Regions from separate parts of the Cycloclasticus sp. P1 genome, predicted to be linked through region 1. Evidence: predicted binding sites of a transcription regulator. Region 1 holds the regulator's gene; each other region holds the start of a gene.
What was found. Region 1 encodes PhoB, which activates phosphate uptake and scavenging genes when phosphate is short. Its sites were predicted from a motif close to GNNTGTCATAAAACTGTCANAT; they were not measured.
Positions count from the first base shown of each region.

Region 2: a site for PhoB is predicted at 5,118-5,139, ahead of Q91_RS10805 (lysophospholipid acyltransferase family protein). Genes of this name have one in related genera too.
Region 3: a site for PhoB is predicted at 5,799-5,820, ahead of Q91_RS00200 (choice-of-anchor I family protein). Genes of this name have one in related genera too.

Region 1 covers NC_018697.1:317,232-324,726, forward strand. The annotation lists gene clpB (ATP-dependent chaperone ClpB) at 1-226, shown strand, start outside; gene Q91_RS01545 (GGDEF domain-containing protein) at 392-2,179, opposite strand; gene phoB (phosphate regulon transcriptional regulator PhoB) at 2,418-3,113, shown strand; gene phoR (phosphate regulon sensor histidine kinase PhoR) at 3,110-4,414, shown strand; gene pstS (phosphate ABC transporter substrate-binding protein PstS) at 4,528-5,526, shown strand; gene pstC (phosphate ABC transporter permease subunit PstC) at 5,607-6,605, shown strand; gene pstA (phosphate ABC transporter permease PstA) at 6,605-7,417, shown strand; gene pstB (phosphate ABC transporter ATP-binding protein PstB) at 7,417-7,495, shown strand, end outside.
Region 2 covers NC_018697.1:2,240,291-2,247,785, reverse strand. The annotation lists gene Q91_RS10820 (ATP-binding cassette domain-containing protein) at 1-1,140, opposite strand, end outside; gene recQ (DNA helicase RecQ) at 1,327-3,441, shown strand; gene Q91_RS10810 (SulP family inorganic anion transporter) at 3,457-5,013, opposite strand; gene Q91_RS10805 (lysophospholipid acyltransferase family protein) at 5,304-7,019, shown strand; gene dbpA (ATP-dependent RNA helicase DbpA) at 7,059-7,495, opposite strand, start outside.
Region 3 covers NC_018697.1:39,277-46,771, reverse strand. The annotation lists gene Q91_RS00230 (MFS transporter) at 1-1,265, shown strand, start outside; gene Q91_RS00225 (DUF4426 domain-containing protein) at 1,305-1,745, opposite strand; gene metW (methionine biosynthesis protein MetW) at 1,735-2,349, opposite strand; gene Q91_RS00215 (homoserine O-acetyltransferase) at 2,346-3,485, opposite strand; gene Q91_RS00210 (nitrite/sulfite reductase) at 3,600-5,243, shown strand; gene Q91_RS00205 (DUF934 domain-containing protein) at 5,230-5,682, shown strand; gene Q91_RS00200 (choice-of-anchor I family protein) at 5,867-7,357, shown strand; gene Q91_RS00195 (divergent polysaccharide deacetylase family protein) at 7,436-7,495, opposite strand, start outside.

The sequences.
Region 1 (7,495 bases):
GCGTTTACAAGATAGGGACATAGAGTTGGTTGTTTCAGAAGCTGCGTTGGATAAATTAGGTGAAGCCGGTTTTGACCCTGTTTATGGTGCTAGACCCTTAAAACGTGCGATACAACAACGCTTAGAAAATGAACTGGCACAAGATTTATTGGCGGGTAAGTTTGTGCCTGGTGATGAGGTTGATATAGATGTGCAAGACGATGCTTTGGTGTTTAAGAAACGCTAAGAGGTTTTGAGATGTTGTTTAGTGGTGGTTAAAAAGGCCACTAAATCATAGTCTAACTGGCGGCACCTGTTTGATCGGTGTTCGCCAGTTGGTCAACAGTTTCAAGATTGGGTGTTTTTGTCGCCAAGCATAATGTGGCTACCTGTCATAGAACATTTTCATGATTTAGGCGGACATGTTGCTTAATTGTTTTGAAGGCTTGATTTGATAAAGGCTATTGCCGGGTATCTTTTTAGCTGCAGATTTTGCGTTGCTAGCAATAGAGACGAGATCATTTTCTGACCTAAAAAAGCCGAAATCATGCGGCCTTAATGCTCCAATAGAGATTGATAAAAGTGGATAAAACACCGGCTCAGAATTTCTATCTAACGCAGAGATTCCTCCGTTAAGAAGGTGTTCTTGAGAGTAGAACTCTGACGTTAGGGCGCTAAAGTTATTTAAAGTGGTGTTGCATCGATGCTGCCAGTCGCTGCTTTGAAAAATAATGATGAAGTCATCGCCGCCAACATGCCCTACAAAGTCAATGTCTGTATCTGCAGAATCTGTCAGCAGCTTAGCAGTTTTTCGGAGCACTTTATCGCCCTCGCCAAACCCATAGGTATCGTTATACGGCTTAAAATTATCTAGGTCAAAATAACAAATAACGATATCTTGTTGAGTTTCAATGGAGTGATTAATTCGTTGGCTGATAGGAACATTGCCAGGTAGGTTGCTAAGAGGGTTCATGTGGCGGGCAAAGGTAATTTGCATCTCGGTTATTTCTTTCAATAAATGAAGCAGTTTACCCATGCCTTTGTAGCGGTTAGATGAGGTAATGATGAAATCATCATGTTGTGCGAGGTTGTTTTGACTGGTGATGTGCTGACTAATTTTATTGAGTGATAAAGTAATATCTACCTTTAGCGCCTTAATGTCTAAAAAAGATAAAGCATTTTTTTTACTGTTTAATTCTTTTCCATAGCGGCTAGCATAAATAGTTAAAAATTCAGTCCGCCATATGATGCCTGCGATAGAAGCGTCATCATTTAGAACGGGAAGTGCTGTTAGCTCGGGCGAGGATTGAAAGCGCTCACCAATGTCGTAAAAATTAGTATGAACATATATGGGCTTAACATAAAAAAGTAATTTTGCAGCGGTATTGTTTTTCCGTTCTATATTAAATTTAGGTTTGAAGTTATTTTTTCTGCTTGAAAATAACGAGCAATCCAATAACTCAGTTGGTTTGGAATTGGGGCGGGCAAAGTAAAAACCTTGTGCATAATCAATAGCCATCGCATTAGCCTGTAGGTACTCACCGCGTAGCTCGATACCTTCAGCTATCACTTTGCAGTCAACACCTTTTGCAATATCTACAATAGACTGTACAAATTTTTGCTTGTTGATATCGTTATGAATGTCATTTAAAAAATGACGGTCAATTTTTACGAAGTCGGGTTTAATTTCAGACCAGGTTCTTAAGCCTGAATAGCCCGCACCTAAATCGTCGATGGCGATGGAAAACCCCATGTCTTGATAGTATTTGGTTGCACTTGCCATTAGGTCATAATCTTCAATAGGGTATTGCTCAGTCAGTTCAATAACCACTTGGCTAGCATCTAAATTAGAGTCTTTTATATACTTTAATGTGTGGCCATGCTGATAATCTTTTTGTAAGAGAATTTCAGGAATGGTGTTAATAAATAATCGGGCATTTAAATTAAGTTCGCCAAACCGTTGAATGCTTACTTTTCGACAAAGTAAATCTAATTCGGCAAGCCGATCATATTTAGCCGCAGCGTTAAAAAGGTTGATGGGGGAGTGTAACGGACCATTAGAGGGACCACGAATTAAGCCTTCGTAACCATAAATTTTATTGTCTTTCATCGAAATGATTGGCTGAAAGAGCGGAGTCAGTGAGTCTGTTGCTAATATATCTAAAAGCGATTGATAGTGTAGTTTTTCATCATGTGTCATAGGTGGGGAGTATCAATCAATAATATGACAGTTATATGACGTTCATATAAAAGGACATTATAAAAAGTTTACTGGTTGAGAAACCGCAGGCGCCTTAAGGTGGTTCAGTGCGTTACTGTTATTTTTAATAATTAGAGACAGGGCTTTTTCTGAACCAAGTTAGAAGTAGTTTGTAAATTGTCACCGTGTTGTCATAAATATTAGGTATTCTGTAAACACTTACTTAAATGGCTTTTTTATGGAAACAATGAATGTATTGATGGTTGAAGACGATGAGGATATTGGCGAAATGCTACAACTTTCTCTTCAAACGAATAATATTGAAGTAACGTGGTGTAAAGATGTAATGAGAGCGCAAGAGTCTTTGCGAGATACGACGCCCGATATTATCTTGTTAGATTGGATGTTACCCGGAATTAGTGGGCCAGATTGGATCAAGTTTTTAAAGAATCAAGAAGAAAACAAACGTATCCCGATTATCCTGTTGACGGCACGCAGCGCGGAAGAAGATAAAGTATCGGGCTTGGAAACAGGCGCAGACGATTATGTAACCAAGCCTTTTTCTGTGCAAGAGCTGATTGCCAGAATGAAAGCGGTCTTACGACGAAGCAGTACAGAAAATGAAACAGGGGTGATATCAATTGGCCCATTGTTTATTGACCCATCGAGTCATCGAGTCACTATCAATAAGGTGGACCTGATGATGAGCCCGACAGAGTATAAATTGCTGTCTTTCTTTGCTACAAACCCCAATAAAGTGTTCTCTCGCAATCAGCTGCTTGATAATGTATGGGGCGATAATGTCTACGTAGAAGATCGTACCGTTGATGTACACATTAGGCGTTTAAGACGGATATTAGATGCTCAGGGTTGTGCAGACTTGGTTCAAACGGTAAGAGGGTTTGGTTATAAATTGGTGAATTTAAACGCGTGAATATAAATCATAACTATGAGCGAAACACCTTTCTGTTGTGGTTTTTAACAGTCGGTGTTTTGGGTGTGTTAGTCGGTTACCCCGTCGAGGTGTTGGCACTTTTTTTATTGGCTTACATTGTCTTTCAATATCGTCGGTTACAACGTTTATATAGGTGGTCTAAGAAGTCTGGTGATCATGACCTGCCGTTTGAAGATGGCTTGTTTGGTCAAATTTCGGAAGACATCTATCAATCTAAGATGCAGGGGCTGGCACAAAAAGACAGTGTTAAATACCAACTGGAACGGTTTAAAAAGTTAATTTCTGTTTTTCCAGATGGTGTGGTTATTCTTTCATTGTCTAATGAGATTAAGTGGTTCAATAAGCAAGCCTCCCAGCTACTTATTTTAAAAAAAGAAGATACCGGGCAACTGATTAATCATTTAGTAAGGCATCCTCGGTTTACGCACTTTCTTAAAAATCTCAAGAGCGATGACGCCATTGTGATCGAGGCGCCTGTAATAGACACCAGCTGGTCGGCAGAAAAGATTGAAATAAGGGTATTGCCATATGGTGACGATGAACGTTTATTGTTGATACGAGATGTCACTAAGGTTGAGCGCACGAATCAAGTGCGAAAAGACTTTGTGTCGAATGCATCGCATGAGTTAAGAACGCCGCTAACGGTCATGAAAGGCTATGTGGAAATGTTGTTGGCTTCAACCGCTGAGGATAATGTGCAAGTGGGTGCTTCGCTACGTAAAGTTGATCAGCAAGTGATTAAAATGCAAACCATGATCGAAGAGCTATTAGCGCTAAGTCGGCTAGAAGAGGGTAAAGTCGAGGCAGCCAATAGCTTGGTTAATGTGCGCAGTGTATGTGAACAAATTAAGTCCGAATTTAAGTCAGCGGCAAATGAGCATCAGCAATCATTGGTGTTTGATGTTCCATCGAGTCTTAATTTAAAGGGCAGTAAAGGTTCCTTATTAACCGTGTTGAGAAACTTGGTTGGTAATGCCATCAATTACTCTGATGAAAATGGTGAGATTCGTGTTGGCTGGGCAATCAATGAGCAAGGTCAGGGGCAGCTTTTTGTTAAAGATACAGGTCAAGGAATAGGCGCCAGACACTTATCTCGATTAACAGAGCGTTTCTACCGGGTAGCTGAAAATAATATAAAAAATAAAACTGGGACAGGCCTAGGGTTAGCCATTGTAAAACATGAGTTAGAAAGGCATGAGGCGCATCTGGTTATCGATAGTCAAGAAGGGGAAGGCAGTTGTTTTCAGTGTGTATTTCCCGCTGAAAGAATAGACCCATAAGGCTGTCATCAAACTGTCACATTGCGTTCATTATAATGCCACATACCAAACCTAAAATGATGCACAGAGTAGAGCAAACGCTTTGCCAAATATTCAACTAAATTGGAAAAAATATGAAAATGAAAAAGATAGTGGCACTAGGACTGCTTAGCCTAACGATTGGGACAGCGGCTCACGCAGCTAAAATTGAAGGCACGGGCTCAAGTTTTGCTTACCCTGCGTATACAACGTGGAGTAAAGTTTATTACGGTGAAACAAAAAACCAAGTCAATTACACACCAACAGGCAGTGGTTCGGGTATTAAAGAAGTGAGTGCTCGTCACGTTGATTTTGGTGGCTCAGACAAGCCTTTAAAATCAAGTTCTTTAGCAAAAGCAAGTTTGATTCAATTCCCAACAGCTATTGGTGCGGTGACTTTTGCATATAATGTTGAGGGCGTCAGCGGTATGAAACTAAGCGAAGCCGCTATTTCTGGCATTATGTTAGGCAAAATTACAAAGTGGAATGATCCTATCATAGCGGCTGATAATTCAGGTATTGCTTTACCAAATGAAGATATTTTGTTTGTTCACCGTAGTGATAAATCAGGTACAACCTTTGCCTTTACCTACTACTTGAGCAAAATGAACCAAGAATGGCGCGAAACAATGGGTGCTAAGAAAGTAGTGTCATGGCCGACTAAAAACCGGATTGCTGGCAAAGGTAACTTTGGAGTTGCAACGGCGATTAAAAATAATGGGTTTTCTATCGGTTATGTGGATTACGCGGATGCTAAAAAGAATGGTTTAGATATGGCTATTATTGAAAATCGCGAAGGTATATTTGTTAAGCCAGAGCCAGCAACATTCGAAGCTGCGGCAGTGTATGCAGACTTAGATCCTAAAAAGGACTTTTATGCCAATATTGCATACCCACCAAAAGGCTATCCAGTCGTGACAGCAACGTTTGCATTAGTTCCTCAAAATGGTGAAAATGCAAAAGAAGTGATCAAGTTCTTTGATTATGCATTAACCAAAAAGAACAAGCTCATTGAGTCGGTCGGTTACGTTTCCCTTCCAGATGCAGTGATTAAAAAAATCCAAGGCTACTGGGTGGAAAAAGGCTTAAAATAAGCGCAATCTTTAACACAAGTTAACTTAAAAGCCTTCTCAAGAGGTTGTTGAGAAGGTTTTTGTTTGTCCCAGAGGGCGTAATGGAATTATTTTTTAGAAAAATTGCTCAATTAAGCGCTAGCTTAGTTTTTGTTATCTTAGCGGCTACAACGCTGGTTCTTTATTTATCAGCGAAACCGGCGATAGAAGAGTTTGGGGTTAAGTTTTTGTTTGAATCTCGTTGGGGCGAAGAAGAAAAGCTTGAGTTGTCGCCTGCCCAATTAGCCGAGTTAGAGTCATTAAAGGCGGACAAAGAGCAACCTTTAGAAGATGACTTTATTGAAGATGAAGAGGATTTTATCTTCGACGATGAAGATTTTATTACCGATGACGATATGGACTCTGAAGACAAGACCTCGAGAGAGGTTTATGGTGCATTAGTCCCTATTGTTGGTACGGTTTTCTCAACGCTTATCGCAATGTTGTTTTCAGTGCCTATAGCAATGGGCATTGCTGTTTTTCTATCTGAAATCGCGCCTGCTGCAGTCGCCAAGCCTGTTGGCATAGCGATTGAGTTGTTGGCTTCTATCCCCAGTATCATTTATGGCATGTGGGGGCTGTTCTACTTTGGCCCATTCATCGCGGCTCTGTTTGGTGGAAATACAGTGTCATTGTTGGTTGCGGGGCTGGTACTTGGAATTATGGTTATACCTTTTATGGCGGCTTTAAGTCGAGATGCGATAACGACCGTGCCTGATATGCTGAAAGAATCAGCGTATGCGATGGGGGCGACTAAATTAGAGGTCATAAAAGATGTTGTTTTTCCTTATGCGCGGTCGGGCATTATAGGCTCCATAATATTGTCATTTGGCCGAGCGTTGGGCGAAACGATGGCAGTAGCCTTTGTTATTGGGGGCGTGTATCAATTTGCCAAAAAAGTAACCGACCCGACTAACTCAATCCCAGTGGTGTTGGCAAATAGCTTTGCAGAATCAAGTGGGTTGAGCTTATCTGTCTTATTTTATTTGGCGCTTATATTATTTGTCCTAAGCTTTATTGTGATAGCGAGCGCTAAATTTTACTTCTTGAGGAAAAAATAATGCGTTTAATGATGAATCGCGTGTTTATTGTCTTCTCCAGCTTGGCCGCAGTAGTAGGGTTACTTTTTTTAGGCTGGATTTTGTTCACCTTGTGCTCAAAAGGTTTGCAAGGACTCAGCTGGGATGTGTTTACAAAAGACCTGATTGAGGGAGGGTTACGTAATGTAATCGTCGGCCAAATAATGATGTCTGGTATAGCGACACTGATCGGTATTCCAGTGGGTATTCTCGCGGGTATTTACTTGCAAGAGTATGGCGGTAATTCAAAAAGTACAGAGTTTTTACGTGACCTCAGCGATGTCATGATGTCGGCGCCTTCGATTGTTGTGGGTACATTTGTTTATGCAATTGTTGTTGTGCCTACGGGGCATACCAGTGGTTGGGCCGGTGTTTTAGCGCTGTTTATCTTAATGGTACCTATTATTGTTAGGACAACAGACGATATGTTAAACCTTGTGCCGACAGAACTTCGCGAAGCAGGTATCGCCATTGGCGCATCTAAGTACCATGTGACGATGAACATTGTCGTGCGTTATGCCAAGGCCGGTATTTTAACGGGGATTTTGTTAGCTTTTGCTCGGGTAGTGGGGGAAACGGCGCCTTTGATTTATACCAGTGGTTCGAGTGAATTTTGGTCAACAGACTTAACGAGCACATTCCCGTCGTTAACAGTGTCTATCTATAACCTTGCAACAATGCCAGACGATAAAATGATTCAGTTAGGCTGGACAGGGGCCTTTTTGTTAACGGCAATGGTATTAATAATTAATTTGCTTGGCCGTTATGCTAGCAATAAAAAGAGAGCAAACTAATGAAGAATATGATGGAAGTTAAAGACTTAACGTTTACTTATAGTGGTGCAAGTGAACCATCGCTAAAAGCTATTTCGT
Region 2 (7,495 bases), 440 kb from region 1:
GAAATAACCAACTTTAAGGCTTTCGGCACATTCAATGCTGCCGCTTGTTGGCTTGTTTTCTTCTGCGAGAAGCTTAATTAATGTCGATTTACCGGCGCCGTTTGGGCCTAATAATGCAAGACGATCACCGGGTTTTATAGACAAAGACACATTATTTAAAATGACCTTGTCAGCGTAGGCCAGTGTTGTCTTTTCAACTTTGATCAGTGGGTTTGAGACTCGTTCAGGCTTGAAAAACGCAAAGTGAAAAGGAGAGTCAATGTGTGCGGCAGAAATCAATTCCATCCGCTCCAGTGCTTTTAAGCGACTTTGAGCTTGTTTGGCTTTGGTAGCTTTCGCTTTAAAACGATCAACATAACTTTGAATATGTGCGCGTTCTTTTTGTTGCCGTTCAAAATTAGATTGTTGCTGCGCCAAGCGTTCAGCCCTAACGCGTTCAAATTGAGAATAATTGCCGCTATAAAGCATCGCACTTTGTTGCTCAATATGTAGAATATTGCCGACAACGGCGTCTAAAAAGTCCCTATCGTGCGAAATAAGTAACAGGGTTCCAGCATAACTTTGTAACCACTCTTGTAGCCAAATAACGGCATCTAAGTCTAAGTGATTGGTTGGCTCGTCCAACAGTAGCAGATCGGAGCGGCACATGAGTGCCTTTGCAAGGTTTAAACGTACGCGCCAGCCACCCGAAAAGCTGGTAACAGGGTTGTTTAAATCGGTGGCTTTAAAGCCCAGTCCATTCATTAAAATAGCTGCCCGCGAGTTGGCGGTGTAGCCTTGAATGGTTTCTAGTTCAGCATACAGCTCGGCGGCACGGTGGCCGTCGTGTTGTTCTTCTGCTTGGGCTATTTTTTGCTGAATATCGCGGAGTTCTTTATCGCCATCGATCACAAATTCAATAGCCGCTTGCTCAGTGGCGGTCAACTCTTGGGCAACGTGTGCAATCACAAAACCCGATTGAATAGAAAAATCACCGCTATCGGGCTGGAGACTATCTAACACCATCGCAAATAAACTGGACTTACCACAGCCATTGGCACCGCTAATGCCAACGCGCTGACCTGCGTGCACGGTAAAGGAAACATTCTCGAATAATACTTTAGTTCCTCGGCGGAGCGATACGTTGCTTAACTTCAACATGTTTTGGGTCGTACAGATGGGAAAGGTGGCATTATACCTAAAGCCTGAGAGCGCTGCTTAAACGACAAGTAAGCACCGCCTAATTTGCTTCTGGTATTGATAATGTCATTGAATGTGAGCCGATTCGTTTAGCTGCGGATAGGCTTGTTTATGCGATAATTATATTTTTTATTAGCCCTTGAATTGATGAATCGCGCGCAATCTATTTTACAGTCAACGTTTGGTTACGACGCTTTTCGTGAGCCACAAGGTGAGATTATTCATGAGTTAGAGCAAGGGCGCGATGCCTTTGTGCTGATGCCCACTGGCGGCGGTAAGTCGCTGTGCTACCAAATTCCAGCCGTATTGCGTGATGGCACTGCGATTGTTGTATCGCCGTTGATTGCGCTGATGCAGGATCAGGTGGATGCGCTTAATCAACTGGGTATTAAAGCAGCCTATTTAAATTCAACACTCAATGTCGCTGAGGCGCGAGAAGTGGAGGCGCAATTATTAAATGGCGCTTTAGATTTATTGTATGTGGCGCCAGAAAGGTTGTTGAACCCTATTATGCTGTCGTTGTTGGAGCGCTGTCATATTGCCTTGTTTGCGATTGATGAGGCGCATTGTGTGTCGCAATGGGGGCATGACTTTAGGCCAGAATATCAAAAGTTACGTGTGCTGCATGAGCGTTTTCCACAAGTGCCGCGTATTGCATTAACCGCCACAGCTGATCAACGTACGCGCGATGAAATTATTGCGCAATTACAACTTGAAGGGGCGCGGGTATTCATCAATAGTTTTGATCGGCCGAATATTCACTATGCTATTTCTGAAGGTAATAACCCGAAATTACGGTTGTGGCGCTTTATACAAGAAAATCATGCGCAAGATGCAGGCATTGTGTATTGCCTATCACGCAAGAAAGTAGAAGCGACTGCCGAATGGTTAACAGAACAAGGGCGTATCGCATTGCCTTATCACGCGGGCTTATCGCAAGAGCTTAGGCAAAAAAACCAACAGCGTTTTTTACGCGATGAAGGGGTGATTATTGTCGCTACAATCGCCTTTGGTATGGGCATAGATAAGCCGGATGTACGTTTTGTAGCGCACTTAAGTTTACCAAAAAGTATTGAGGCGTATTATCAAGAAACCGGTCGTGCAGGCCGTGATGGCGAGCCTGCAAATGCCTGGATGGCGTATGGCCTACAAGATGTATTGACGCTGCGACAATTTATGCAAAACTCCAAGGCCGATGAGGCGCATAAGCGTGTCGAGCATAATAAATTAGAATCTATGCTGGGGCTTTGCGAGCTGATTGCTTGTCGGCGGCAAGCCTTGTTAGGCTACTTTGATGAGCGGTTAGAACAGCCATGTGGTGCCTGTGATAATTGCACAACACCGCCTGAAAAATGGGATGGTTCTGAAGCGGCGCAAAAGATTTTATCGAGCATTTATCGTACAGGGCAACGCTTTGGGGTTAATTATATTATTGATGTCTTAATGGGCAAGGCTGATGACCGTATCCGGCAAAACCAGCACGAGCAGTTAAGTACCTTTGGCATTGGTAAAGAATTCTCAACGATGGAATGGCGAACTATTTTTAGGCAGTTGATAGCGCTTGGCTTTATTAATGTTGAAGCAGAAAGCCATGGCTCGCTAACACTGACAGAAAAATGCCGACCAGTGTTACGTGGTGAACAAAAACTGGCGCTAAGAAAGCAAACAAAAGAAGAAAAGCTGGCAACAGAAAAAAAGAAGAAAAGCCCTGTTCGCCCACAAGACGAGCCGTTATGGGACGCTTTACGAGCTTTGAGAACGCAACTAGCGGAAGACAGTGGTGTGCCGCCCTATGTCATTTTTCATGATGCAACCTTAATGGAAATGATTAAAAAGCGCCCGGTTGAGATTGGCGATATGCGGTATATCAGTGGCGTGGGTGATCAAAAAATAAAGCGTTATGGCCAGGTTTTTTTGGCAGAAATTGCAAAGTACCCGTTAGCAGAATTATTGAATAATCGGCTTAGCGCAACGGTTAATGAGACGCTCATGTTGTATCAAGAGGGTTTAGATATAAAGGCGATTGCAACACAGCGCGATATGAAAGAAAACACGGTATATGGACATTTAGCCGATGCAATTGAAGCAGGGCTACTGGATGTCAAAGAGGTACTCGATTTAGACGACAGTGAATATCAAGAAATCATCATGACTATAGAGTCTTTGGAAGATGAGTCAAAAGGCCGCATTAAACCTATCTATGAGGCCTTGGATGAAGAGTATGAATACGGCATTATTAAATGCGTTCAAGCCTCTATGTAAGGCAGGCTAACATTGTTAGCCTAGTTCATCATCAGCAATTGAATATTTTGGGTCTTCAATCACGTTAACTTCAATTAGCTTTCTAGCCTTGTGTAATAATTTGATGCACTCTGGGCTTAAATGACGTAAATGCAGTGTTTTGCCTTGCTTCATATACCGCTCTGCCAAGGCGTCAATGGCTTCAATGCCTGAATGGTCAGACACGCGTGAACGTGCAAAATCAACAATCACTTCTTGTGGGTCGTTAATGGGGTCAAACTGATCACGAAAGTGGTGGATTGAAGCGAAAAAGAGTGGTCCAGTTGGCTTATAGATCTTAACGCCATCTTTTTCTTCAATATCAAAGTGCATGTTTTTGGCATGTTTCCAAGCAAACACTAAGGTAGACATTAAGACTCCCACGACAACCGCAATGGCTAAATCAGTTAGCACGGTAACAACCGCAACAGTAATACCCACAAGCGTATCGGAAGTTGGGATGCGGCCCAATAAGCGGAAGCTGGCCCATTCAAATGTACCCAGTACCACCATAAACATCACGCCGACTAACGCGGCAACGGGGATCATTTCAATCAGTGATGAGCCAACTAAAATAAAGGCGAGTAAGAATAACGCAGCGGAAATCCCCGAAGCGCGTCCGCGGCCACCAGAATTAATGTTGATCATGCTTTGACCAATCATCGCGCAGCCACCCATTCCACCAAAAAAACCGGTAGCCACATTGGCAACGCCTTGACCAATGCATTCTTTATTTCCACGGCCACGCGTTTCGGTTATTTCATCAATCAGAGTTAAGGTTAATAAAGACTCAATTAAACCAATGGCAGCAAGAATCAGTGCATAAGGGAAAATAATTTTCAGCGTTTCAAGATTTAGCGGCACGCTAGGGAAATGGAATTGCGGTAAGCCGCCAGCAATAGTCGCCACCGGATCGCCAGTCATATCGACAAGCACATCTTGAACGGTACGTAAGTCCATATCTAAGCCAATAGAAATGGCAACGATGGTTAAGATCGCAGCCAATGATGATGGAATGGCCTTCGTTAATTTGGGTAAGAAATAGATAATGGCCATGGTCAGCGCCACCATGCCTAACATTAATGTCATCTGCTCACCTTGTAGCCAAGCAAGCTCGCCGGTGACCGGATCAAGGAATTGAAATTGTTGCAGCTGAGCCATAAAAATAACAATCGCTAAACCATTCACAAAGCCTAACATCACAGGGTGTGGCACTAAGCGAATGAATTTTCCTAAGCGAAAAACTCCAGCCAGCACTTGTAAAACACCCATTAAGACAACGGTTGCAAATAGATATTCAACCCCATGAGTTGCCACCAAGCTCACCATAACAACAGCCAGTGCGCCGGTTGCGCCAGAAATCATTCCCGGACGGCCGCCAATAGCCGCGGTAATTAAACCGACCATAAAAGCAGCATATAAACCGACTAAGGGTTCAACCCCTGCTACGAAAGCAAAGGCAACGGCTTCGGGTACTAGAGCTAGTGCAACGGTAAGGCCAGAAAGAAGGTCACTTTTTAGGCTTTGAGAACGAGAAAGGATAAGTTGAAACATAGGGATTTGCAGACAGTTATATAAGGAGCATTAACATAATGAAACATTCAATCGAACATTATAGCAGAGAGTGTGCATTTGCAGCATTCATTAAAGCGTCAAGCAATTGTTATAAAACGTTCATAAACAAAGATTATTCTAGCGATAAATTAAAAACTAAATAGTGATATGAACTAGGAAAACTTCATGAAAACGGATCAAGGTTTGAGGCCATCGCTAATGCTTTATAAGCACGTTTTTGCTGGCTAGCCCTCGAAAATTTTAGTAAAAATAACGGACGATTAAGCAGTATGCTAAATATTGAGCAAACAATAGAGCAAAAATTCCCAAATTTTGAGCAACGTGGCTCATGGTTTAAAAAACCAACGGTTGGTTTTTTAAAAAAACTGATGCATGAAAATGAAGTGAATCAATTCCTAGAAGATCATCAAGATGACGAGGGGTTTGATTTTATTGATCAAGTATTTGCATTTTTTAACTTTAGTTACTCAGCATCACACAGTGACAGGGCTAATATCCCCGCCAGTGGCCGCGTCATTATTGTTGCTAATCACCCACTGGGTGCGCTCGATGGATTATCGTTATTAAAGCTTGTTGGTGAGGTGCGCCGCGATGTAAAAATAGTGGTTAATGACATGTTAATGGAGTTTAAGGCGCTAGACAGTCTATTATTACCCGTTGATAATTTAAGAAAATCAACGCAAAAGAGTAGTATTTCGCGTATTTTGCAGAGTTTAAATAATGAAGAAGCCGTTATTATTTTTCCTGCAGGCGAAGTGTCAAGAATGAGACCGAACGGAGTACGTGACGGAAAATGGTCGAGCGGATTCTTAAGTTTTGCTAAGAAAACCCAAGCTCCTATTTTGCCAATTTACGTTAAGGCGCGGAACTCATCTCTTTTTTATAGCAGTTCAATGTTCTACAAGCCTTTATCAAGCATGTTGTTAGCGCATGAGGTTTTTAATAAAAACTCGAAAACGATAAGCTTCAAGGTGGGCGCTCCCATCCCATACCGTTTTATAGATAGTTTGCCATTAAAACGTAAAGAAATTGCGCGATTGGTTCGTCGCCATGCTTACTTGCTAGGTAAAGGAAAAAAGAGCCTGCTGGAAACAGAACAGACCATTATTCACCCGCGTGATCGAAAGGCCCTGAAAAATGAGTTAAAAGAGGGTGAGTTACTGGGCGAAACAGCCGATGAAAAGAAAATATACTTATTTGATTATCGACCGGACTCTGCGGTCATGAATGAAATTGGGCGCTTAAGGGAAATGACTTTTCGGCGTGTCGGTGAAGGCACAGGCAAAAGCCGAGATCTTGATCGGTATGATAAGCATTATCGCCATATTATTTTGTGGGATGAGCAAGAACTTGAAATTGTAGGCTCTTACCGACTTGCTGAAGTAAAACGCTTAATGGATTTAGACAAGGGTCGAGGCATTTATAGCCAAGAACTTTTTGACTATAACATGCAGAAAGTTGCTCCTTATTTTGAACAGGGTATAGAACTTGGCCGTAGTTTTGTCAGCCCTAAGTATTGGGGTAAACGCAGCTTAGACCACTTATGGTATGGCATTGGCGCCTATCTTAGAAAGTACCCCTCAGCACGCTACTTATTTGGCCCTGTTAGCTTAAGTGATGCTTACCCTGAACTAGCTAAAGCGCTGATTGTGACGTTCTATCAGCATTACTTTCCTGATGCCGATTGCTTAGCCATCTCTCGAACGCCCTATATTATGAGGCCAGAAATAAAAAAGCAGGTGGCAGATGTGCTGACTGGCAATAATCAAAGTGACGACTTTAGAGTCATGAAAGAACACTTAGCGCATATGAATGCCACCGTACCAACCTTATACAAGCAATACGCCGATTTATGTGATGAAGGCGGTGTTCGCTATATTGATTTTAATGTAGATGCGAACTTTGGACACTGTATAGACGGGCTGATCATGACCGATATGCATAAACTAAAAGCTAAAAAGCGTTTACGCTACGTAGGCGGTTAATGCTATTAACCGCGATACAAGAGTAGACAGCCGTTTTAATTAGCGAACCTTCCGTGCTTTAGCCGGGCGGCCTTTAATTTTCCCATTGGCGAGGTAGTTCAGTGCTTGTCGCACAGCCTCATGTTCAAGCGCCACATAACTGGAGCGGTCAAAAATATCTATTTTGCCGATTTGCTTGCCTTCTAAGCCAGCATCGCCGGTTAGTGCCCCTAAAATATCGCCGGGGCGAATTTTATCTTTACGGCCGCCATCAATTTGAATGGTAACCATTGGCGGGTAGAGCTTGTAGCTACTATCGCGGTCCAACGATAAAGGGCTATCTATTAAACAAGGTTTGTGTTGATATTCTTCAATTGCTTTCACACGCACTTGCTCATGTTCAGCAAATAAGCTCATGGCGAGCCCAGTTTCGCCGGCACGGCCGGTTCTTCCGATACGATGCACGTAAATTTCAGGATCGCGAGGCAGTTCGTAAT
Region 3 (7,495 bases), 280 kb from region 1:
GGATTTTATTTTCACAGCTAATGATTATCATCTCGATTTGCTTGATGGCGTTCATAGATCCGCACCAAGATGACCTAGTTCTCATGGCTTTTGCCGCTATTTTGCTCGGTTTCTCTTCAGCGACGCAAGATATTGTTATTGATGCTTATCGCATTGAATCAGCCGAGAGCAGCCTACAGGCGCTGATGTCATCTAGCTACATTGCCGGCTATCGGATTGGCATGATTGTTTCTGGTGCTGGCGCGTTATTGCTAGCCAACCACTTAGGGTCCAGTATAGACAGCTACAGCTATAGTGCATGGCAGTGGACCTACCTATGTATGGCCAGCATCATGTTAATTGGCGTTATCACAACACTTTTGATATCTGAGCCCCGTCAAAAAATTCACTCCAATTTTTTCCACGACACCCGTGAGCATGTCCAGCTATTAACGCTTTTCACCTTGGCTGTTACGGGTTTTATTGCTGTTTATTTTTTTAGCGCCGATACGGCAAACCAACTCAAGGCAGAGCTCACCTCGCTTTTCTCAAACAGACCCCTGGCCAGTGTTTTAGTCGAATTCTTCCGCCTTGGACTGGCACTGGCAGGTGCAAGCCTTGTCACCCGCCTGCTGATATCAAGTGGGCTTATTTCTTATACACTGGTCACCAAAACTTACATAGAACCCGTTAAAGACTTTTTCTCACGTTATGGTTATTCAGTCGCTTGGCTGCTACTGGCTTTGGTTGGCTTGTATCGAATATCTGATATTGTTCTAGGCGTCATTTCAAACATCTTTTATCAAGACCTTGGCTTCAGTAAGCCCGAGATCGCGAGCGTGGTAAAAACATTCGGACTACTGATGACTCTTCTGGGCGGTTTTATTGGCGGCTTACTTGTTTTACGTTTCGGCGTGATACGAATCTTGTTTATCGGCGCCTTACTGTCTGCACTGACTAACTTGCTCTTTATGCTGTTAGCACAAATAGGTCACAATATGCCTATGCTTTACCTTGTGATTTCTGCTGATAATTTGTCTGCTGGTCTTGCTAGCGCTGCCTTCATTGCTTTTTTATCGAGCCTCACCAATGTTTCATTCACCGCCGTACAGTACGCCATTTTTAGTTCTTTGATGACCTTGCTACCCAAAATATTAGGTGGCTACTCTGGTTCGATGGTTGAATTATTTGGCTATGAACAATTTTTCCTAATCACCGCGTTAATGGGGGTCCCTGTCCTTGTGCTGATCAGTTGGATTAATAAACACATTAAACTAAACGTTTAAAGGGACGTAAAAAACTACGGCACCTTGATGAATAGCTGGCTAATCAACATAAAACTGTTGTTTAAAACTCAATTCCAGCGGTTTTATTACACCTTTTGGTTTTAGGCTGATATTAAATGTCACCACTTCTTTGTTCGACACTCTAAACTCACTCAAATAATAAATAGCCTTTCCTTCCGCTACTCTTCTTGATTCAAGAGTCTTTAACTGACCCGCACGATTAACGGCCATTACTTTAACGTCTGCATTAACTGTTTGAGGCAACTGGCCCGGGTGGGGCTTCTTTTGAACCGACAGGTTTAACACCCCTTTATAACGGCTCCGCAAAATGCCATAAGCCGTAGCCATTTGTGGCGGCAAGGTATCAGCAGTAAACGCGTTGTAATACACAATATAATCACCAAAATCGTAAGCATTTTCTGCTGTACTCAATGTTGGGCATAACAATAAAAGTAATAAAAAGTATTTTTTAAATCGCATCTTTTTTTCCATCAAGTTGATAGAGTGCCACTTCGCCAAATAAATTAGGCCATAGCTTCATTAATGTACTTGGTCGATGATCATAATCCATGATCCCTTTTTTAGAAATCACCATTGAACGTTGATGACAAAACTGTTCAAAATCACTCACTGTACATAAATGTATGTTTTTTGTATCGTACCATTCAGCCGGTAAAGCCTTAGAAACGGGCATCCGCCCTTTCAGCGAAAGGTAAAGGCGACAGCGCCATAAACCAAAGTTTGGGAACGTCACTATACTTTTTCGTCCTACCCGCAGCATTTCCTCCAGTGTTTTATCTGGTCGATGCAGCGCTTGTAATGCTTGGGTCATAATCACGTAATCAAATGATCCATCAGCAAAATCAGTTAAACCTGCATCCAAGTCTGTCTGAATAATATTGACGTTCTTTTTTAAACAACTCAAGACATTCTGTTGGTCTATCTCTACCCCATAGCCCGTCACCTGCCGATTTCTTTGCAACCAATCGAGTAACGCACCATCACCACAACCTAAATCTAGCACCCTAGAGCCCGGCTCTACCCAATCGCAAATTTTTTCTAGTTCGGGTCTAAGTTCACTCACGGCGACACCTCAATATTTCGCATATAGGCACCAAATGCATCGAGATAGTCGTCATTGTGCACTAAAAATGCATCATGCCCATAATTCGACTCAAACTCTAAGTAGCTAACATCTCGACCCGCCTCGGTTAATGCACTGACAATCTCTTTGGAACGAGCAGGTGAAAAACGCCAATCTGTAGTAAACGAGGCTAAAAAGAATTTTGCTTGAACTTTCTCAAATACAGCAGATAAATCGCCCCCCTCTTTTTCAGCAGGGTCAAAATAATCTAACGCCTTGGTCATTAATAAATAAGTGTTCGCATCGAAACGGTTAGCAAAAGATTCTCCTTGATATCGCAAATAGCTTTCTACTTGAAACTCAACACCGTAATCATATTTAAGTTGATCGTTTTTTAGTTCTCGACCAAATTTATCACCCATTGCATCATCAGATAAATAGGTTATATGCCCCAACATTCTTGCGACCTTTAAACCATTAGCCGGCACCGTATTATGATCATAATAACGACCGCCGTGAAAATCAGCGTCACTCATAATAGCCTGTCTCGCGACCGCATTGAAGGCGATATTTTGTGCTGATAATTTAGGGGCAGACGCAATGACGATGGCATGGCGTATCATATCTGGAAATTGAATCGCCCATTGCAACGCCTGCATACCTCCTAAACTGCCGCCCGCTACAGCGGCCCATTGACTGATACCGAGCTTATCTGCCAGTCTTTTTTGATAGTTAACCCAATCAACAACGGTCACTATTGGAAAGTCTTGACCGTAAGCTTGCGAGGTTTTCGGGTCAATACTTCGCGGCCCTGTTGAACCACTGCAGTGGCCCAAATTACAGGGCGAGACCACAAAAAACCGGTTCGTATCAATTGCTTTTCCCGGCCCTATGCATATATCCCACCAGCCTGGCTTTGAGTCGCCTTCATGATGATACCCAGCGGCATGATGATCTGCCGATAAGGCATGGCAAATTAGAACCGCATTATCTGCTGCCGAATTTAACCTGCCATAGGTTTCATAAACAATATCGTATTGCTCAATGAGCCTACCACTCTCCAACGATAACGGCTCGTCAAAATGAAGGGTTTGTGGCTCAACAATACCCACTGAATTTGTTTTAATATTAGACAATTTATTCTTTTAAGTTATAATAATATCAGTTAATATTATTTTTAATTATATCAAAAACCCTTTATATTCACCGGCCTAGTATGAATTTACTGCGCCTTAAGCGACGATAATAACATGTACCTGTATAACGAATTTGATCAAACTCTTGTCAACGAACGCGTTGAACAATTTCGCGATCAAACAAAGCGGTTCTTAAATGGCGATCTAACGGAAGAACAATTTCGCCCCTTACGCCTTATGAATGGTTTATACATTCAAACACATGCGCCAATGTTGCGCATCAATATACCGTACGGCTTATTATCAAGTAAACAGCTTCGCATGCTTGCCCACGTTTCTCATAAGTATGACAAAGACTACGGACACTTTACGACTCGCCAAAACATTCAGTTTAATTGGCCAGAGCTAAAACGGGTGCCCGATATTCTTGCTGACTTAGCAAGCGTGCAAATGCACTCTATTCAAAGTAGTGGCAATTGCATCCGAAACACGACTGCAGACCCACTAGCCGGCGTTTGTGCAGATGAAATTGAAGACCCAAGACCCTATTGCGAAATAATTCGTCAATGGTCAACTTTACACCCAGAGTTTTCATACCTGCCACGCAAATTTAAAATTGCCGTAAGCGGTTCACCAAAAGATCGTGCCGCTACGCAAGTACACGATATTGGTCTACATCTTAAAAAAAATGCTGATGGCAACATCGGTTTTGAAGTTTTAGTTGGTGGAGGACTTGGGCGCACCCCCGTTATTGGTCAAACAATTAACAACTTTATTGCTGAAAAAGACCTCTTGTCCTACCTTGAAGCGATTCTTCGCGTTTATAACCGCTTTGGCCGCAGAGATAATAAATACAAAGCCCGTATTAAAATACTCGTTCGCGAAACAGGCTTAGATACTTTTAAAGAACAGGTCGAAGCAGAATGGGCTTCCATCCGAGACAGTCAATTAACGCTAACCGACGATAACATTCAACGTGTAAAACGTTACTTCACACCACTAAATTACGAAACAGCTAACGATGAGGCTTTAGAGCAACACTTGGCTAATAGCGGTGCTTTTCGTCAGTGGTTTCAACAAAATACTAAAGCGCACAAACAATCCGGTTACCGTATTGCCTTTGTTTCGCTTAAATCACCAAAGCGTCCGCCGGGCGATGTAACCAAACAGCAAATGGAACTCATCGCCGATTTGGCTGACCAATATAGTTTTGGCCAGATCAGAACCACTCACGACCAAAACCTTGCATTAACCGATGTAAAATCCAGTGATTTATATGCCCTTTGGCAGCAATTAGCCGAGCATGACCTTGCAACAGCAAATATTGGCACGATTACCGATATGATTTGCTGCCCCGGTCTCGATTTTTGTAGCTTAGCAAATGCCAGCTCTATTGATATCGCACAAGGTATTACTGACCGTTTTACTGACAGCGCCATTGACGCTGGCAATATCAGCCTCAAAATGTCTGGTTGCATGAATGGCTGTGGCCACCATAGCATCGGTGAAATTGGTATTTTGGGTGTCGATAAAAAAGGCGAGCAATGGTATCAATTAACTCTAGGTGGTTCCGATAGCCATCAAAGTAAATTAGGGGACAGGCTTGGAAAAGCCATTGCCAAAGATGGTGTAGTAGATGCTATTGACGACATTGTTCAGGTCTATAAAGCCAACAGAATAGATGATGAAAACTTTGCAAGCACACTGCAACGCATCGGATTACAACCGTTTAAGGATAAAGTGTATGACGCTCATTAAAAACAACGAAATCGTTCAAGACCGTTGGACCAAGCTAGACGAAGAGCAAGCTCTACAAGCAGACTATAACATCATCGATCTTGCCTATTGGAATGCCAATAAAGATTCCTTAATCGCTAGCAAAGGACATCTTGGCTTATGGGTTCAAGGCGATGAAAGTGCAGAACAATTTGCAGATGACTTACAATACTTTGAGCTTATCGCTATACACTTTCCAACATTTGTTGACGGTCGTGGTTACTCACTAGCGAAAATATTACGTGAAAAGCACCATTACACCAAAGAAATCAGAGCCGTTGGTGATGTCCTCCCCGATCAGGCTCTTTATTTAACACGTGTAGGATTCGATACACTTGAATTCTCAACTAAAGAAGCTGGTTCGCTTGCCTTAGAAAAATTAAATGAGTTTAGCGTTTTCTATCAGGCTGCTACCAACTAGCAGCCTTGCCCTTATCGTTATTTTTATCAAAATAACGACAAGATACGCAAAAAAACATATTACACCACTAGCTCGCTTCTTAGCTCCCTTGCCAGGCTGTAACTAAAACACCCCCTAACCGTCACACAAGCGTCATAACCTGTTGGTACATTTGATGTCCCGTTTCAATGCATAAGGACATCCAATGGATTCACTAATAAAGCTCACTCTCGGCGTCAGCTTAACGCTTGGCATATCATTCTCTACACTTTCTTTTGCTGATATTAATATCGTTAAAAAAGGTCAATATACCGAGGAATGTGGCGGCGAAGAAAGTTGCACCGAGATTTCAGCTTTTAGTCCTGTGTCGAATAGGATTTACACCACCAATGCCGAAGAGAATGAACTCAAAATTCTTAATGTAGATAGTAACGGCTGGCTCTCCGAGCACAGCACTCTGACTTTGATTGGTGGCGGCCCAAACAGTGTTACTACCTACGGGAATTGGGTTGCTGTAGCCGTAGAGGCTGTCAATAAACAAGATGATGGCAACGTTCTTATCTATGACCTTGAAGGAAATTTACAGCGGATCATAAAAGCTGGCGCATTACCCGACATGCTGACATTTACCCCGAACGGTCAATTTTTAATTGTTGCTAACGAAGGAGAGCCTGACGATGAGTATAAAAATGACCCTGAAGGTACGGTAACTGTTATCAATACAAACACTTGGATGCCTGCAACGGCTGATTTTAATACGTTTAACAGTACTAAATTAAAAAACGTGCGTATTTTTGGCCCAGATGCGTCAATTGCCCAAGACCTAGAACCTGAATATATTACTGTTTCAGCCGACTCCAGTACGGCTTGGATTAGCCTGCAAGAAAACAATGCTTTAGCAAAACTAGACATTGCGTCAGCGACTATCACCGATATTTATGGCTTAGGTTACAAAAAACATCAACAAAATAAAAATGCCTTTGATGCCAGCAACAAAGATAATGCAATAAACATTCAAACATGGCCAACATACGGCATGTATCAACCCGATGCTATTGCAAGTTTCGAGTATAAAGGTTCAACTTTCATTTTATCTGCCAATGAGGGCGATGCTAGAGACTATGACGGTTACAGCGAAGAAGTGCGCGTTGAAGACCTAATATTAAACCCTGACGCATTCGAAAATGCTAGAGAGCTTCAACAAATAGAGAACCTGGGGCGATTAAAAACCACCACTGCCAATGGCGATATAAACAATGATGGGGCACATGAAAAGATTTACTCTTATGGCGCACGCTCTTTTTCTATCTGGGATGAAAAAGGGTCTCGAATCTATGACTCTGGGTCTGACTTTGAACGCTTCTTAGCCACCTATGCTGATAACAACGTTGATAATGAACCATGGGAAGAAGGACGTAGTGACGACAAGGGGCCTGAACCTGAATCTATTACTACCGGTGAGCTACGCGGTAAAATTTATGCCTTTATTGGCTTAGAAAGAGCTAATGGTATTTTTATATATGACATCTCTAATCCGCGCAAACCAAAGCCTGCCGGTTATATCAACATTGAGAAGCAAGGTGACATTGGACCAGAAGGGTTAATTTTTATTAAAAAAACTGAGTCTCATGGTTGGCTAATTGTTACTAATGAGATTAGTAACACGATTAGTATTTACGAAATAAGCATTGATTAACACAATGCTTTGTTAAAAAGTCCCTGCTGATAAAACCAGCAGGGACTTTTTGTGTTCATTGCTGAAACAGCGTGCAATTTAGTTAATGATCTTACCCACTACCATTTGTGCCGATCTTTTCCGAAGCTGATATGAAAT